4 regions of the Streptomyces sp. NPDC004266 genome follow, and region 2 is predicted to be linked to each of the others. Evidence: riboswitches for the same ligand, from Rfam matches in the RefSeq annotation. Region 2 holds a riboswitch; each other region holds the start of a gene.

The links. Region 2 has a riboswitch for cyclic di-AMP ahead of ACFYUZ_RS31910 (transglycosylase family protein). Riboswitches for the same ligand answer to the same signal wherever they lie in the genome.
Region 1: another riboswitch for cyclic di-AMP. It lies ahead of ACFYUZ_RS19500 (peptidoglycan DD-metalloendopeptidase family protein); the one in region 2 lies ahead of ACFYUZ_RS31910 (transglycosylase family protein).
Region 3: another riboswitch for cyclic di-AMP. It lies ahead of ACFYUZ_RS30690 (M23 family metallopeptidase); the one in region 2 lies ahead of ACFYUZ_RS31910 (transglycosylase family protein).
Region 4: another riboswitch for cyclic di-AMP. It lies ahead of ACFYUZ_RS27255 (transglycosylase SLT domain-containing protein); the one in region 2 lies ahead of ACFYUZ_RS31910 (transglycosylase family protein).

Annotation. Positions count from the first base shown of each region.
Region 1 covers NZ_JBIAMM010000007.1:319,198-323,398, reverse strand. Annotated here, with positions in the region: gene ACFYUZ_RS19520 (aspartate aminotransferase family protein) at 1-201, shown strand, start outside; gene ACFYUZ_RS19515 (helix-turn-helix domain-containing protein) at 276-905, shown strand; gene ACFYUZ_RS19510 (DUF6126 family protein) at 952-1,107, shown strand; gene ACFYUZ_RS19505 (tyrosine-protein phosphatase) at 1,114-1,935, opposite strand; cyclic di-AMP (ydaO/yuaA leader) riboswitch at 2,276-2,463, shown strand; gene ACFYUZ_RS19500 (peptidoglycan DD-metalloendopeptidase family protein) at 2,468-3,424, shown strand; gene ACFYUZ_RS19495 (SGNH/GDSL hydrolase family protein) at 3,575-4,201, shown strand, end outside.
Region 2 covers NZ_JBIAMM010000016.1:174,568-178,768, reverse strand. Annotated here, with positions in the region: gene eno (phosphopyruvate hydratase) at 1-753, opposite strand, end outside; gene ACFYUZ_RS31910 (transglycosylase family protein) at 1,112-1,834, opposite strand; cyclic di-AMP (ydaO/yuaA leader) riboswitch at 1,838-2,011, opposite strand; gene ACFYUZ_RS31905 (transglycosylase family protein) at 2,270-3,316, opposite strand; gene ACFYUZ_RS31900 (cytochrome P450) at 3,411-4,201, opposite strand, start outside.
Region 3 covers NZ_JBIAMM010000015.1:128,945-133,145, forward strand. Annotated here, with positions in the region: gene ACFYUZ_RS30685 (M16 family metallopeptidase) at 1-1,094, shown strand, start outside; cyclic di-AMP (ydaO/yuaA leader) riboswitch at 1,296-1,460, shown strand; gene ACFYUZ_RS30690 (M23 family metallopeptidase) at 1,473-2,243, shown strand; gene ACFYUZ_RS30695 (GntR family transcriptional regulator) at 2,427-3,110, shown strand; gene ACFYUZ_RS30700 (HPr family phosphocarrier protein) at 3,269-3,550, opposite strand; gene ACFYUZ_RS30705 (GNAT family N-acetyltransferase) at 3,747-4,201, shown strand, end outside.
Region 4 covers NZ_JBIAMM010000012.1:181,997-186,197, forward strand. Annotated here, with positions in the region: gene ACFYUZ_RS27245 (phosphocholine-specific phospholipase C) at 1-1,224, shown strand, start outside; gene ACFYUZ_RS27250 (hypothetical protein) at 1,289-1,891, opposite strand; cyclic di-AMP (ydaO/yuaA leader) riboswitch at 2,271-2,455, shown strand; gene ACFYUZ_RS27255 (transglycosylase SLT domain-containing protein) at 2,460-3,350, shown strand; gene ACFYUZ_RS27260 (phosphoribosyltransferase family protein) at 3,334-4,201, opposite strand, start outside.

The DNA.
Region 1 (4,201 bases), on a different contig from region 2:
CAGCGGCACCGGATCCTCACCCAGGTCTCCGGGGACCACCTGGAGGTGATCAAGCTGATCCCGCCGCTGGTGGTCGACGAGGCGGACGTGGACCGCTTCGTGACCGCCTTCACCGCGGTCATGGACGACGCCCACGGGGGCGGCGGGCTGATGTGGGACTTCGGGAAGACGCTGGTCAAGCAGGCGGTCGCGCAGCGCTGACCGGTTCTCGACGCCGCTTTTGCCTCTGAGGCAATAAATTTGCCTCAGAGGCACGATCCTGGCGGAATGGACGCATGGACCACGTCCCCGGGGAGACCTCCCCGGCCCCCGCCACCCCCGACGTCCTGCCCGACGTCGCCCCGCAGCTGCGGGCCCTGCGCCGCCGCCGGGGGCTCACCCTGGAGGCCGCCGCCCAGCGGGCCGGCCTCTCGCCCGCCCACCTCTCGCGCCTGGAGACGGGGAACCGGCAGCCCTCGCTGCCGATGCTGCTGGCCCTGTCCCGTATCTACGGTACGACGGTCTCCGAGCTCCTGGGCGAGGCGCCCCCCGAGCGCGACCCCGTCGTCCGGGCCGGCCGCTCCGAACCCGTCGAGGCCGACGGCTGGATCTACCGCCAGGCGGGCGGCGCCGGGCGAGCCCTGCAGTGCCTGCGGGTCCACGTGCCGTACGCCACCCGGGCCGACATCGTGCGCGTCCACCCCGGCGAGGAGTGGATCCACGTCCTGGAGGGGCGGGTCCGGCTCGCGCTCGGCGAGGCCGTCCACGTGCTCGACCCCGGGGACAGCGCGCACTTCGACTCGCTGACCCCGCACCGGATCGGCGCCGCCACGTCCGGCGGGGCCGAGCTGCTCTTCGTCCACACCCTGATGCAGAGCCCCGCCGCCGAGCTGTGCCTCGGCGACGGGACCCCGCACCGGCGCTGATCCCACGCCACCCTTCCGAGTCCTGAATATCCAGGAAAGGAAAGACATGTCCGAGAAGTCCGTACCGGTCACCGGCGAGGAGCGCGGTGAAGGCAAGTTCCCCAAGGGGCTCGTGCTCCGCCTCTTCGCCTATCTGATCGCGGGTCACCTCTTCGCCGGCTTCCTCTATCTGCTCTTCATGCTGGGCGGGCAGAACCAGTAGGCGGCCTCAGGCCTCCGTGAGCAGCCGCTCCCGCAGGCGCTCACGGGTCTCCGGGGCCAGCTTCAGGCCCTCCGCGAGGTAGGCGTCCACCGAGCCCCAGGTCGCCTCGATCGTCTCGAAGGCGGCCCGCAGGTACTCCACCCGCGCGTCGAAGAGCGGGCTCAGCAGCTCCATCACCTCGGGCGACATCGCGTCCGAGGAGGTGGAGCTGCGGCGCACCTTGTAGCGGCGGTGCGGGGCGTTCGACTTCACGTAGTCGGCCTCGATGGCCTCCCGCTCGACCCCGACCGCGAGCAGGGTGATCGCGACGGCGAGCCCGGCCCGGTCCTTGCCGGCCGCGCAGTGCATGAGCGCCGGGACGCTCTCCTCCGCCATGGAGTGCAGGATCCGGCTGTGCTCCACGGTCCGCTCGACCACCATCTTCCGGTACGAGTCGGACATGCGGGCGGCCGCCTTGCCGTCGCCGAGGACCTCCCGCAGCTGCGCGATCCCGCCGTCGCGCACCAGCTTCCAGAACTCCTTGCCGTCGGCCGGGTCGTTGAGGGGTATGTTCACATTCCGGACGCCGGGCAGGTCGACGTCCGCTCCCTCGACCTTCCGGTCCGACTCGTTGCGGAAGTCGAAGACGGTGTGCAGGCCCAGCGAGGCGAGGAAGGCGGCGTCGTCCTCCGTCGCGTGGGCGAGGTGACCGCTGCGGAAGAGCCGGCCGGGGCGGACGGCACGTCCGTCCGTCGTCGGCAGGCCGCCCACGTCCCGGAAGTTGCGGACCTCCGTCAGCTCGGGCTCGGCGGCTTCGGCGGGCGGGACCTGCGGCAGCTGCTGCGTCACGGCTGCTCCTGTTCTGTTGATCGGTTCCTGGGGCAATCATCCCGGCTGGGAACCCCGGCACGCACCCCCTCGGACGGGAATGGGCGATCTGTCCGTATTGAGGGGTTCGATGTAACCCGCCCCGGTTGCAGGGGAGATGGGGATCGGTGCGTGAGCAGCGTCATAACCGTGACGGACCGTGCCTGATCGTCTTTTCCAAATACCCCCCGGGAAAAGGGGATCGAAGGGCCGTCATCCACGGAGGGTGACCGGAATTCCGGCGGGATGTCAAGGAATCCCGGAGTGCTCGAAAACCGTGGCTTGTTCACGCCGACCCCACTCGTCTAGCGTCGCGCTCAATCCGGACGGACCGCCGAATCCTGCCACCGACCGGAATCCGCACTCACCCGTACGAGGCAGGAGCGGGGGACCCAGGTAAGTCGCCGATCCCTCGAAGAAGGACGGCTCGGGGTGAAGTCGCGTGGACACGCGGCCGGACATCTCCAGTCCGAACCCGACAGCTCACCTCGCAGGCGCCGGAGAGGAATTCGCCATGCCCGCGAAGGGTAAGCACCGCCGCACCAAGTCCAACCGTCTGACCCGCGGCATCGCCGCCGCCGGCACCGGGGGCGCCGTCGTCGCCCTCCCGCTCCTCGGAGCCACCGGCGCCCACGCCGCCGAGCAGGCCGCCCCGGCCGCCGCCCCCGCCCAGGCCGTCGCCCACGTGGCGGCCGCCGCGCCCGCCACCGCGAAGACCGCGCCGAAGACGTACTCCGTCGTCCGGGGCGACTACCTCTCGAAGATCGCCACCGAGCACCACCTCGCGGGCGGCTGGCAGAAGCTGTACAAGGACAACCGCCGGGTCATCGGCGAGAACCCCTCGCTGATCCTGCCCGGCATGAAGCTCACCCTCGGCGCGAAGAACACCGCCGCAGCCGCCGCGCCGAAGGCCGACCACCAGGGCGCGCGGAGCTCCGGCAAGAACGGCGACGCGGCCCCCCGCGCCTCCCGCGGCGGCGAGCGCTCCTCGGCCCCGGCCGCCGCGACCACCGCCCCGGCGCCGGCCTCCGCGGCGCCCTCGCCGGCCGGTGCGCCCTCCTCCTCCGGCTGGGTCGCCCCGATCGCCGGTGCCGGCATGTCGACGCCCTACCACCAGTCCGGCTCCATGTGGTCCTCCGGCTACCACACCGGTGTCGACTTCATCGCCTCCACCGGCACCCCGATCCACGCGGTCGGCCCCGGCACCGTCTACTCCGCCGGCGACGGCGGCGCGTACGGCAACCAGGTCGTCATCCAGCACGCCGACGGCACCTTCTCGCAGTACGCCCACCTCTCCTCGATCTCCGTCTCCGCCGGCCAGACCGTCAACGGCGGCGACCAGATCGGCCTGTCCGGCGCGACCGGCAACGTCACCGGCCCGCACCTGCACTTCGAGATGCGCACCGGGCCGGAGTACGGCTCCGACATCGACCCGCTGGCCGCCCTGCGCCAGCACGGCGTGAGCATCTGACACCGCTTCGGCACCGGGGCCCGGCACGTACGTGCCGGGCCTCCGGCGTATTCCGGTTTGGCGGAATCTTTATCGGTGGCATATGTCACCCGCCGTCAACCCCTCCTTACGGTCGCGTAGGTCACATCCCAAAGGGAAAGATGTGCTCCCGTGGCAGACGATTCGAGATCAAAAGAAAAGAACGCATTCGGGTCGTACGCGGCGATCGGTGACAGCTTCACCGAGGGCGTCGGCGACCCCGGCCCCGACGGGACGTACGTCGGCTGGGCGGACCGCTTCGCGGTCCTGCTCGCCGACCAGCTGCCGGAGCACGACGCCTTCCGCTACGCCAACCTGGCCGTACGCGGGCGCCTCCTCGACCAGATCGTGGCGGAACAGGTCCCGCGGGCGAAGGAACTCGCCCCCGACCTGGTGACCTTCTGCGCGGGCGGCAACGACATCATCCGCCCCGGGACGGACCCGGACGACGTGGCCGAGCGCTTCGAGCGCGCCGTCGCCGACCTGACCTCCGCCGTCGGCACCGTCATGGTGACCACCGGCTTCGACACCCGCGACGTGATCCTCCTCAAGCACCTGCGCGGCAAGATCGCCACCTACAACGGTCACGTCCGGGCCGTCGCGGACCGCTACGGCTGCCCGGTCCTCGACCTGTGGTCGCTGAGGTCCGTCCAGGACCGGCGCGCCTGGGACGACGACCGGCTGCACCTCTCGCCCGAGGGACACACCCGCGTCGCCCTGCGCGCCGCCCAGGTCCTCGGCCTGCCCGTGCCCGCCGAC
Region 2 (4,201 bases):
GTAGAACTCGGACGCGGCGACGTCGAGCGCGAGCGCGACGTCGGTGCCCGGGGTGTAGCCGGCCTCCTTGATGGCCTCGACGATGAGGTCGAGGGCGGCGCGGTTCGACTCCAGGTTCGGGGCGAAGCCGCCCTCGTCGCCGAGGCCGGTGGAGAGGCCCTTGCGCTTCAGGACGCTCTTGAGGGTGTGGTAGATCTCCGCGCCCCAGCGGAGGGCCTCGGAGAAGGACTCCGCGCCGATCGGGGCGATCATGAACTCCTGGATGTCCACGTTGGAGTCCGCGTGCGAACCGCCGTTGAGGATGTTCATCATCGGAACGGGCAGCAGGTGCGCGTTCGGGCCGCCCAGGTAGCGGAAGAGCGGGAGGTCGCTGGCCTCGGAGGCGGCGTGCGCGACGGCGAGGGAGACGCCGAGGATGGCGTTGGCGCCGAGCGAGCCCTTGTTCTCGGTCGCGTCCAGGTCGAACATGGCCTGGTCGATCAGGCGCTGCTCGGTGGCGTCGTAGCCGACGAGCTCCGGGCCGATCTGCTCGATGACGGCGAGGACGGCCTTCTCGACACCCTTGCCCTGGTAACGGTTGGGGTCACCGTCGCGGAGCTCGATGGCCTCGAAGGCACCGGTGGAGGCACCGGACGGAACGGCAGCACGGCCGGTGCTGCCGTCGTCGAGGCCGACCTCGACCTCGACCGTGGGGTTGCCTCGGGAGTCCAGGATTTCCCGGGCTACGACGACGTCGATGGACGGCACGAGCATCTCCTTCTGGGATGTGACGCTGGATGTGACGCAAGGTCGGTGCAGGGTCGCGTGGCCTTGCGGCAAGAGCCTAACCGGCTCGGGGGCTCCGACCGGCCGGGCGCCCGCCCGCTGGGACGAAAAAGGACCCAAGGGCACGCATCCCGGGACGAAGGACCCCAGATCTACTGGACGGTAACCGCCAGGGGCCCCGGGGCTCCGCGAGCGGCCTCCGCGAGCGGCCCCCCGCGAACGGTCTCCGTGAACGGGGGAACCCCGGTCCGGCGCGCACGGGGGAAGGGCGCGCCGGACCGGGGTGGTCACCGCGGGAGGGTCGTCGGGGCCGCGTGAGCCGCCGGACTCACGCGAGCCGCCGGGCTCACTTCAGGTGGAGCTGCTGACCCGGGTAGATGAGGTCGGCGTTCTCGACGACGTCCTCGTTCAACTCGAAGAGCTTGGCCCAGCCGCCCTTGACGCCGTGCGCCTGGGCGATCTTGCTGAGGGTGTCGCCGGTGACGACCTTGTACTCGCCGTCGCCCTTCTTGACCTTCTCACCGGTCGGGGTGGTGACGGTCTTGGGGGCCTTGCGCTGCTCGCTGCGGGTGGTCGGCTGCTCGGCGCGACGCTCCTGCTGCTTCGGCGCGGCCTGCTGCGGCGCGGCCTGCTTCGGGGCGGCCTGCTGGGGCTCGCTCTGCTGCGGGGTGCTCTCGGCGGCGCCGCCGTCGTAGGAGGCACCGGAGAGGCCGACGCCGCAGCTCGGCCACGCGCCCTTGCCCTGGCCCGCGAGGACCTTCTCGGCGACGGCGATCTGCTGGGACTTCGACGCCAGGTCGGCGCGCGGGGCGTAGGCGGTGCCACCGAAGGCGGCCCAGGTGGAGTTGGTGAACTGCAGGCCGCCGTAGAAGCCGTTGCCGGTGTTGATGGCCCAGTTGCCGCCGGACTCGCACTGGGCGACGGCGTCCCACTCGGCGGAGGTGGCGGCCGAGGCGGTGCCCGCGGTCATCAGCGGGGCGGCGACGGCGATGCCGGTGACGCCGACGAGGGCGGCGACCTGGGTGGCCTTGGAGGGACGGCGGTGTTTGCCCTTGGCGGAAAACAGCATGGGGATTCTCCTCACCGACGCCTGTGAGGTGAGCTGTCGGGTTCGGGCCGGAAAGTTGCCCGGCCGCGTGTCCTTGCACGCGGCTTCACCCCAAGCCGGTCGTCGGCCGTCTGTCTCAACGGCCGGGACCGGCACTTACCTTGGGTCCCCCACTCCTGCCTTCGGCGCTTGCGCGACGACTGTTCCCATCGGCCGACGGCAGGATTCGGCGTTTCGGTCGACGGGGCCCGCGGTGGCGAGCGGTGACGACCGTAGACACAGACCCGCCGGAAGTTCAAAGAGGCGCAATGAGGAAAAATCGCCCTTGTCCACCCTCCGGCGGGTGGTGTTTGTGCAGGTGAGAGGTGACGGAAGCAAAGTTTGCGGACGCGACACGCCAGTTGGGGCGAAGAGACCCATGTCTCACTTCCCCAGAACCGGACATAAGCCCGCGAACTAACCGGCCGCCGTCGTCGAACCCACCGTCAGGTCGAGGCTCTGACCAGGCAGGATGAGGTTCGGATCGGTGCCCACCGTCTGCCGGTTGGCGTCGTAGAGGGCGGTCCAGCCCCCGGAGAGTTCGTTCTCCTGCGCAATGCCGGACAGGCTGTCGCCCGGCTGCACGGTGTACTCGCCCGGAGTGTCCTGACTGTCCGTTGCGCCCGAATTCTTCGCTTCGTCAGTCGCGGGCGTGGCGTCGACCTTTTCACCCATCTTGTCCACACTCGAAGCGTGTCGACCCGATTCGGGCGAACCACCCGTCTTGTCGGATTCCTCAGGCGCGGCCTCGCCCCGGTGCTTGCCGGTGCCGGGGGTGGCCGACGGCGCGTCAGCTCCCGGCGTGACGGACGAATCCGGCGTACCGGGCGTAACGGAAGCACCGGGAGCGCCCGGAGCCGTCGGCGCGGCGGGCGTGGCGGACGTGGCCGGCGCGGTCGGCGTGGCGGAGGTCACCGGAGCGGTCGGCGTGGCCGGCGCGGAGGGGGTCGCGGACGCGGCGGACCGGTCCGCCGTCCCCGCGGTCGCCGACGGAGCCGTCGGGGTGCCGGCGGTGCGGTCGGACTCGGGAAGGGGGCCGGTGGGCGCCGCCGGGACGACGGCCGGGCCGGGGTTCACGCCGGTGGCCTTGCCGTCGTTGGTCAGGCCCGCGATCGGCGCGCAGGTGGCCCACTCGGTGCTGCCCTTGGCGAGGGCCTTCTCGGCCACCGCGATCTGCTGGGCGCGGCTGGCCAGGTCGGGGCTGGGCGCGTAGGCGAGGCCGCCGTTGCGCTCCCAGCTGTCCTGGGTGAACTGGAGGCCGCCGTACATGCCGTTGCCGAAGTTGGCGCTCCACTGGCCACCGGACTCGCACTCGGCGACCCGGTCCCAGGTGGCGGCGTCGGCGGCGGAGGCGGATCCGGTGGCGAGCAACGGCAGCGCCATGGCGGATCCGGTCACACCTGCGGCGACGACGAGGGCGGGGGCCTGACGGGGGCGACGGTGTCGTCCGTTCCCGGAACGCATAGGAACGCCTTTCGCGTGACGGCTGAGACTGCCGGGAAACGTAGCGGCATTCGAACGTCCGTCACAAGTCGATGGCGCCACGATCACACGAAGATCACATTTCTGATGGCACGTCAGTGGGCGGGACCGGTACGGAAGGGGAGAACTCCACCGGAAGCGTGCGCAAACCACGCATGATGAGGCCACCGCGCCACCGCAGTTCGGCCGGATCGGCGGCGAGCCGCAGGTCCGGCAGCCGGGTCAGCAGGGTCGCGAGCGCCGTCTGCCCTTCGAGGCGGGCGAGCGGCGCGCCCAGGCAGTAGTGGATGCCGTGCCCGTAGCCGAGGTGCTGGTTGTCGCGCCGGGCGAGGTCGAGGGTGTCCGGCCCGTCGAACCGCTCCGGGTCCCGGTCGGCGGCGGCGAGCACCACGAGCACCGGATCGCCCGCCGGGATCTCCTGCCCGCCGATGGTCAGCGCCCGCGTCGCGTACCGCCAGGTCGCCATCTCCACGGGCCCGTCGTACCGCAGCAGCTCCTCGACCCCGGTCTCCAGGAGGCCGGTCTCCCCGGCGGCGAGCGAGGCCTGGAGCCGCGCGCGCTGCCCGGGGTGGCGCAGCAGCTGGTACACGCCGTTGCCGATGAGGTTGACGGTCGTCTCGAAGCCGGCGAACAGCAGGATGAAGGCCATGGCGGCGGCCTCGTTCTCGGTGAGGTGCTCGCCGTGGTCGGAGGCCTTGATGAGCCCCGAGATGAGGTCGTCTCCCGGCTCTTCGCGCTTGCGGTGGATCAGCTCGGCGAGGTAGCCGCGCATCTTCTTCACCGACCGGGCGACCCCGCCGCGCGGGCCCCCGCCGTGCCGGATCATCATCCCGGCCCAGTCCCGGAAGTCGTCCTGGTCCTCCGGCG
Region 3 (4,201 bases), on a different contig from region 2:
CGCTCGACGCGCACGCCGACCACCCGGGCGTACGGGTCTCCCTGGAGGTCCCGGTCTCCCGGCTGCCCAAGGCGCTCGGTCTGCTCGCCGAGGCCCTCATCGCCCCGGCGTTCCTGGAGACCGAGATCGAGCGCCTGGTGCGCAACCGTCTCGACGAGATCCCGCACGAGACGGCCAACCCGGCGCGCCGCGCGGCCAAGCAGCTCTCCAAGGAGCTGTTCCCGGCGGAGTCCCGGATGTCCCGGCCGCGCCAGGGCACCGAGGAGACCGTCGCCGCGATCGACGCCGCCGCCGTCCGCGCCTTCTTCGACGCGTACGTCCGGCCGGGCACGGCCACCGCGGTGGTCGTCGGCGACCTGACCGGGGTCGACCTCGACAAGGTCCTCGCCGAGACGCTGGGCGCCTGGACCGGTGAGCCGGCCGAGCCGCTCCCGATGCCGCCGATCACCGCCGACGACACCGGACGGGTCGTCATCGTGGACCGTCCCGGCGCCGTCCAGACGCAGCTGCTGATCGGCCGGATCGGTCCGGACCGGCACGACCGCGTCTGGGCGGCCCAGGTCCTCGGCACGTACTGCCTGGGCGGCACCCTGACCTCCCGTCTGGACCGGGTCCTGCGCGAGGAGAAGGGCTACACGTACGGCGTGCGGGCCTTCGGCCAGGTGCTCCGCTCGGACGCCGAGGGGAACGGCGCCGCGATGCTCGCCATCAGCGGGTCCGTCGACACCCCCAACACGGGCCCGGCCCTCGAGGACCTGTGGAAGGTGCTGCGCGTCCTCGCCGCCGAGGGCCTCACGGACGCGGAGCGCGAGACGGCCGTGCAGAACCTCGTCGGGGTGGCGCCCCTCAAGTACGAGACGGCCGCCTCGGTCGCCGGGACGCTCGCCGACCAGGTCGAGCAGCACCTCCCGGACGACTTCCAGGCCCAGTTGTACGCGCGCCTGGCCGAGACCGGCACCGTCGAGGCGACGGCCGCCGTGGTCAGCGCCTTCCCGGTGGACCGGCTCGTCACCGTGCTCGTCGGTGACGCGGCGCAGATCGCGGAGCCGGTGCGTGCGCTCGGCATCGGCGAAGTGACCGTCGTGACGGGCTGATTCCGGCTCCGGGACGACAACGGGAGGGCCCCGACGACACAGTTCGTCGGGGTCCTCCTCTTTGTCCGTATTGGGATCAAGGGTGATCGTTTGCCCTGTGGCATGTCTTACAAAAAGCGCGTCTGGTTGGTGATTGAAAGGCGATCCCGCATAGCGTCGGGGCGGCTGTTCGTCAGTTGCACGTGCCGCAACCGCGGCATCGGACAGTCATCGCCGAGTCCCCGTCAGGCGCGAGCCTGGGGAGCCGGGGACCCGTACGCAGTCCCTGGGGTGAATCGGGCGCCTTCGTCTCGACGGAGGGGCCCGTAGGAGACCTTCCTGCTCCGAACCCGTCAGCTAACCCGGTAGGCGAGAAGGAAGGAAAGGATCAGCTCCTCCATGGCGTTCACCCGTGCCACCGGGAAGCACCGTGCTCCGAGCCGGATGGCGCGCCGCGGCGCGGGCATCGCCGGCGTCGCGACGCTGGCCACCACCGGCGTCATCGGAACCCTCGCCTCCCCGGCGCTCGCCGCCGACACGGACAACCGCTCCGTCGAGGACACCGGCCTCACCCAGGTGATCACCGAGGACTCCCTCGTCGACCCGCTCAACGCCCAGGCCGCCGCCCAGGAGCAGGAGGCCGTCGAGGCCATCGCCAAGGCGAAGGCCAAGGCCGAGGCGAAGCGCAAGGCCGAGGCCCGGGCCAAGGAGATCCGCCTGGAGCGCGAGCGCGCCGCCCGCGAGGCCGAGCGCCGCCGCCTGGCCTCCTTCCAGCTCCCCGTCGCCGGCTCGTACGTCTCCACCGGCTACAAGACCGGCGGCTCGCTCTGGTCCTCCGGCAGCCACTCCGGCATCGACTTCCACGCCGCCTACGGCACCCGGGTCGTCTCCGTCGGTTCCGGCACCGTCGTCGAGGCCGGCTGGGGCGGCGCGTACGGCAACAACATCGTCATCCGGATGAACGACGGCACGTACACCCAGTACGGGCACCTCTCCTCCATCGAGGTCTACGTCGGCCAGACCGTCGAGCCGGGCCAGCAGATAGGCATCTCGGGCTCGACCGGCAACTCCACCGGCCCGCACCTCCACTTCGAGGCGCGCACCAGCTCCGAGTACGGCTCGGACATCAACCCGATCGCGTACCTCCGCGCCCGCGGCGTCAGCGTCTGACCCCGCCCGCACCGCGTCGCAAAAGCCCCGGCTCGTACTGAGCCGGGGCTTTTCTTCGGCCGGAAGACATCCATGGATTCCGTGGGGGCATCGGAAATTCCGGCGTGCTGCAATAGAGTCGAAGATCGGCGCAGAACAGGCGCCGCTCGAATTGTCTCGCGCGCACCAAGGCGGAGGTCGGACATGCGCATTCCCGCGCACTCGGTATGCACGGCGATCCGGGACGACATCGTCTCCGGCGTGTTCGAGCGGGGTGCTCGGCTCACCGAGGAGCAGCTCGCCCGCCGGTACGGGGTCTCCCGGGTCCCGGTCCGCGAGGCGCTGCGCACCCTGGAGTCCGAGGGCTTCGTCGTCACCCGCCGCCACGCGGGCGCCCAGGTCGCCGAGCCGACCGAGCAGGAGGCCGCCGACCTCCTCGACATGAGGGCGCTGCTCGAACCGCTGGGTGCCGCCCGGGCCGCGCAGCGGCGCACCGAGGCGCACCTCAAGGTGCTGCGCGGCCTGGTCAGGCTGGGGCAGGAGCGGGCCAGGCGCGGTCAGGGGGAGGACCTGCGCTCGCTCGGCGGCTGGTTCCACGAGACCCTGGCGCAGGCCTCCGGGAGCCCGGCCCTCACGGCGCTGCTCACCCAGCTGCGGCACAAGATCGCCTGGACGCACGTCGTGGAGCAGCCCGACCGGCCGGTCGAGGCCTGGGCCGAGCACGGCGCGATCGTGGACGCCGTGGCGCGCGGCGACGCGGAGCGGGCGCGGGCGCTGACCGCGCTGCACGCGGAGCGCTCACTGCCGCTGTACCGGCTGAAAATTCCGGCGAGCGGCCGTGTGAGGGTCTCGCAACATGCCGTCAACACGACGGGTGCCCGGAATTAACACGCGCGCCGTACAAAGGGAAAAGGCATTCGGGCCGTATTTTCGCGCTGCCCGGGGACGGGCCTTTCTCCGTCCGGAAAAAGAGTCCGGGAAAAGCGGATGGCCGGGGCCGCCGGAATTCCGGCGGCCCCGGCCATCCGTGGTGCGGGGGACCGGCGTCAGACGGTCTCGGGCAGCTCGTCCAGGCCCTCGGCGACCAGCTTCGCCAGGCGGTCGAGCGCGGCCTCGGCGCCGTCGGCCTCCGAAGCGAGGACGATCTCCTCGCCGCCCTGCGCGCCCAGACCGAGCACCGCGAGCATGGAGGCGGCGTTCACGGGGGTGCCGTCGGACTTGGCGATCGTCACCGGCACGCCGGAAGCCGTGGCGGCACGGACGAAGATGGACGCGGGGCGGGCGTGCAGGCCCTCGGCCCAGCCGACGTTGACGCGGCGCTCAGCCATGGTGTTGCCCTTCAAGTCTCAAGCGGGTTGTCTAGACCAGTCTCTCACGGGTTGCGCGGTGCTCACGCCGACCTTCGGCCCGGACCGGACCGCCCTTCGGCCCTCCCTACCTTGCAACACCTTGCATCGCCCGCCCCCGCGCCGCGACCGGTGCCGCGGTCGTGTCGCGCTCGTGCCGCGGCCGTAGGCTGGCCCCATGCAGAGCGCGTCGGAGAAGTCGGAAGCGGCGGAACCACCGGCCCCGTCGGCGCGGCCCGCCCCGCCGGAGCACGCCTACCCCGACCACTGGGAGGCGGACGTGGTGCTCCGCGACGGCGGCACCGCGCGCATCAGGCCTATCACGGCCGACGACGCCGACCGGCTCGTCAGCTTCTACGAGCAGGTCTCGGACGAGTCGAAGTACTACCGCTTCTTCGCCCCCTACCCGCGCCTGTCCGCCAAGGACGTCCACCGCTTCACCCACCACGACTTCGTGGACCGGGTCGGGCTCGCGGCGACCGTCGGCGGCGAGTTCATCGCCACCGTCCGCTACGACCGCATCGACTCCCGCGGACTGCCCGCCTCGTCCCCCGCCGACGAGGCCGAGGTCGCCTTCCTCGTCCAGGACGCGCACCAGGGCAGGGGCGTCGCCTCCGCCCTCCTCGAACACAT
Region 4 (4,201 bases), on a different contig from region 2:
ATCGCCGCGGCGATCCGCGCCGACGTCGTCGCGGGGACCCTGCCGCAGGTCTCGTGGGTGGTCGCGAACGAGGCCTTCTCCGAGCACCCCTACGCCCCTCCGGGCGACGGCGCCCACTTCGTCGACCTCGTCTACCGGGCGCTCGCCGCGAACCCCGAGGTGTTCGACTCCACGGTGCTCTTCCTCAACTACGACGAGAACGACGGCTTCTTCGACCACGTGCCGCCGCCGGTCGCCCCTCCGGGCACCGCGGGCGAGTACCTCGACGGCGTGCCGATCGGCCTGGGCTTCCGCGTCCCGATGATCGTCATGTCCCCGTGGACCCGGGGCGGTTGGGTGAGCTCCGAGGTCTTCGACCACACGTCGGTCCTGCGCTTCATGGAGAGCTGGACGACGGCCCTCGGCACCCCGGCCGCCTGCCCCCACATCAGCGCCTGGCGACGCAAGGTCACCGGCGACCTGACCGGGGTCTTCGACTTCGCCAACCCGGTGTACGGAGTGCCCGCCGGCCTTCCGTCCACGGCGAAGGTGATCGGGCAGGCCACCTGCGGCCCGCTGCCGAACCCGGCACCGCAGAACAACGCGCTGCCCGTCCAGGAGTCCGGTACCCGGCCGGCGCGCGCCCTGCCCTACCAGGTGAACGGCAACCTCGACCGCTTCGAGTTCGGCGCCGCGGGCAAGATCCTCGCCTGGTTCTCCATGACCAACCAGGGCGCGGAGGCCAAGCGCTCGGCGCACTTCTCGATCCATCCGCACCAGTACCGGGACACCGCCGCCTGGCAGTACACCGTCGACCCCGGCGGCACGGCCACCGACTACTTCAACATCGGCCTCGGCTCGGGCTCGGGGAAGTACGACATCTCGATGATGGGCCCGAACCGTTTCCTGCGCCGCTTCGTCGGGGACGCCTCCAAGGCGGGCAAGGCCGTCGAGGTGGCGGCCCGGTTCGCGCCCGAGGCGGGGACGGGCAGGACGGCCCTGTGGTTCAGGATGACGAACACCTCGGCCGGTCCCGTCACCTTCACGATCCGCTCGAACGCCTACCGCTCGGACGGGCCGTGGACCTACACGGTGCCGGCGAACTCCAGCCGCGAGGACTTCTTCAACGCGGTGGCGTACAACGGCGGCTGGTACGACTTCACGATCCTCGCCGACATCGACGGAAGCTGGTCGCGCCGGTACACCGGCCACATCGAGACCGGGGCCCCGAGCGTCAGCGGCTGATCCCCCTCCCCGCGTGCCGGGCGGCGGCCTCCCGGTCGCCGCCCGGCACCGGGGCGGCGTGGCGTCAGCGGCCGGCGTGCGCGGCGCGCCGGGCCGTGGCGTCGAGGAGCGCCACGGCGTCGGCCCCGGTGCGGCCGGGGGCCCGGTTCCACGGCCCGATCAGACCCTGCCAGCCGCGCGACCGCAGTTCGGTCATGATCCAGGCGGCCGCCTCGTTCATGGTGTCGGCGCTGCCGTAGCCGAGCCGGTGGGCGGCGAGGAGAGCCCCACAGACGCACCGGGCGCCCCGCACGTCACGCAGCTTGTACGGGGCGTTCTGCCAGCCCCACTCCGTCAGCACCAGGCGCGCGTAGCCGAGGTGGACCGAGGGCCGGAGCTCGGCCTGGCCGATGCGGCGCCAGGTGTGCAGCCGGTCCGGCAGCACGGCTCCGAGCCGCCCCGGGAGACGGCGCTCGGCGGGGAGCGCCGGGGGCAGGGCGGCCAGGGCGTCGGCCACGAGCCGGTCCACCGGCACGCTGAGCAGCGCCCGCCAGCCCTCCTCCGCCGACGGCGGCTCCTGGGGGGCGTTCCAGTCCGTGACGATCCGCTGCCAGGTGACGCTCTCGAAGAGGGCGGCCGCCTCGCGGTCGAGGGCGTCGGGGCTGAGCAGGGAAGCGGAGGGCGGCATAGGGGTGTCTCCTGAGTCGACTCCCTCCATCTTTCAAGATGGAATGTCTGTTTTGCGACTTTTACACCCCCAAGAGAGTTGCCCACCTCACACCACCCCACCCCCCTCTTCACGAACACCCCATCGAGTGAATTACCACCTCATTTACCCATGAATGGAATTACATACTAAATCGGACATTGCGCTTTGAGTGACACGACTCACTCGCGCGGTCCGACCACCCGGCGACGCCCTCCCCCAGCCCGTACCGGACAAGGAAGTTCGAGGCCTCCCGGACGGCATCGATCTTGAATTGCCCGAATTTCGTGATCCATTTCCGGATACACGGGGTCCCCTCCCCTTGTTATCCGTCGCATTACTGGCCTACGGTCACCTCCATTCGAGCGGAACGCCCAATCCTGCCGCCGCTCGGTAAACCTCCCTTTTCACCCGACGGCAGGAGCGGGGGACCCACGAATACGCCGGTCCGGAATCCGGAACGGCTCGGGGTGAAGCCGCGTGCGCGCGGCCGGACATCTCCCGTCCGAACCCGACAGCTCACCCCGCAGGCGCCGGAGAGGAAACCGTCATGCCTGCTCACGGTAAGCACCGCCGCCCCCGCCGCGGCCCCGTCTCCCGCGGCCTCGCCCTGGTCGGCACGGGTGGCGCCGCACTCGCCCTGCCGCTCGTCGCCCCGGCCGTCGCCGACGCCGCGCCCGTGTCCGGTGCCCCGGAGACCGCCGCCCAGTCCCTCGCCGCTCCCGCCGCGCAGGCCGCCGCCAAGGCTCCCGCCGCCCCTGCCGCCGCGCGCACGTACACCGTCGTGAGTGGTGACTCGCTTTCCCTGATCGCCCACAAGAAGGGAATTCAGGGGGGCTGGAAGAGCCTTTACCGTGCCAATAAGAGCGTCGTGGGTGACGACCCGTCACTCATTCACCCCGGTCTCGAACTGACGATCCGTCGGGATTCCGCCAAGGCCACTCCCCCGCAGGCGAAGGCGAAGAAGTCCGCCACGACCGAACGGGCGAGCCGCTCCGAGCGCCGGCCGGCCGCTCCCGCCGTCGCCACCGGTACGGGCGCCTCCGCCGCGCAGGCCGTCCCGGCCGTCGCCCCCGCCCCCGCCGCCGGCCAGGCCGCCCCCGTGGCCGCCACGAACTACGCCGACAACCTCGACGGCTGGATCCGGGAGTCCCTGGCCATCATGGGCCAGCACGGCATCCCCGGCTCCTACGACGGGATCTACCGCAACGTCATGCGCGAGTCGTCCGGGAACCCCCGGGCCATCAACCTCTGGGACTCCAACGCGGTCGCCGGCACCCCCTCCAAGGGCCTGCTCCAGGTCATCGAGCCGACCTTCCTCGCCTATCACGTGCCCGGCACCTCCATGGACCTGTTCGACCCGGTCGCCAACATCACCGCCGCCTGCAACTACGCGGCCGACCGCTACGGCTCCATCGACAACGTCAACTCGGCGTACTGATCCCCTGACGCCGGAAGTGCTCGGCGAACCAGGAGGTGGCGAGGTCCGCCACCTCCTCCAGGGCGCCCGGCTCCTCGAAGAGGTGGCCGGCGCCCCCCACCACGGCGAGCCGGTTCTCGCAGCGCAGCAGTGCCAGGGCCCGCCTGTTGAGGTCCAGGACCATCGCGTCCGCGCCGCCCACCACCAGGAGCGTCGGAGCGCGCACCCGGGCCAGGTGCTCGGCCGCGAGGTCCGGCCGGCCGCCCCGCGAGACGACGGCGCTCACGGGTGACGCGGGGTCGGCGGCCGCCCACAGCGCGGCGGCCGCGCCCGTGCTCGCGCCGAAGTACCCGAGCGGGAGTCCCGTGCTCTCGGGCCTCCCGGCCAGCCACTCCGTGGCCCCGGCGAGCCGCCCGGCGAGGAGCGGGGTGTCGAAGACACGCTCCCGGTCCCCCGCCTCCTCCTCGGTCAGCAGGTCGAAGAGGAGGGTCCCGAGGCCCGCCCGGTTGAGCCCCCCGGCGACCGCCCGGTTCCTGGGGCTGTGGCGGCTGCTGCCGCTGCCGTGGGCGAACAGGACGATGCCGCCGGCGCCCTCGGGGACCACGAGCCGTCCGTCGAGGGTGACGCCGGAGACCGGGATCCGCACGTCCGTGCCCTGCGCGACGGGGTCCCGCCCGGCTCCGCTCCGGTCCAGACAGGCGATGACCTCGGCGTCCGGGGTCTGCGAGAAGTCCTGGTAGAACTGCCCGATCGCGAAGAAGAGGTCCGGCGTGTGCACGCTGACGGCCTCGTCGGCATCGTCGCCGACGCGGGTCGTCCAGCCCCGTGGCGCCACCGGGACGGCGAGGACGATCCGGGCGGCGCCCCGGGCC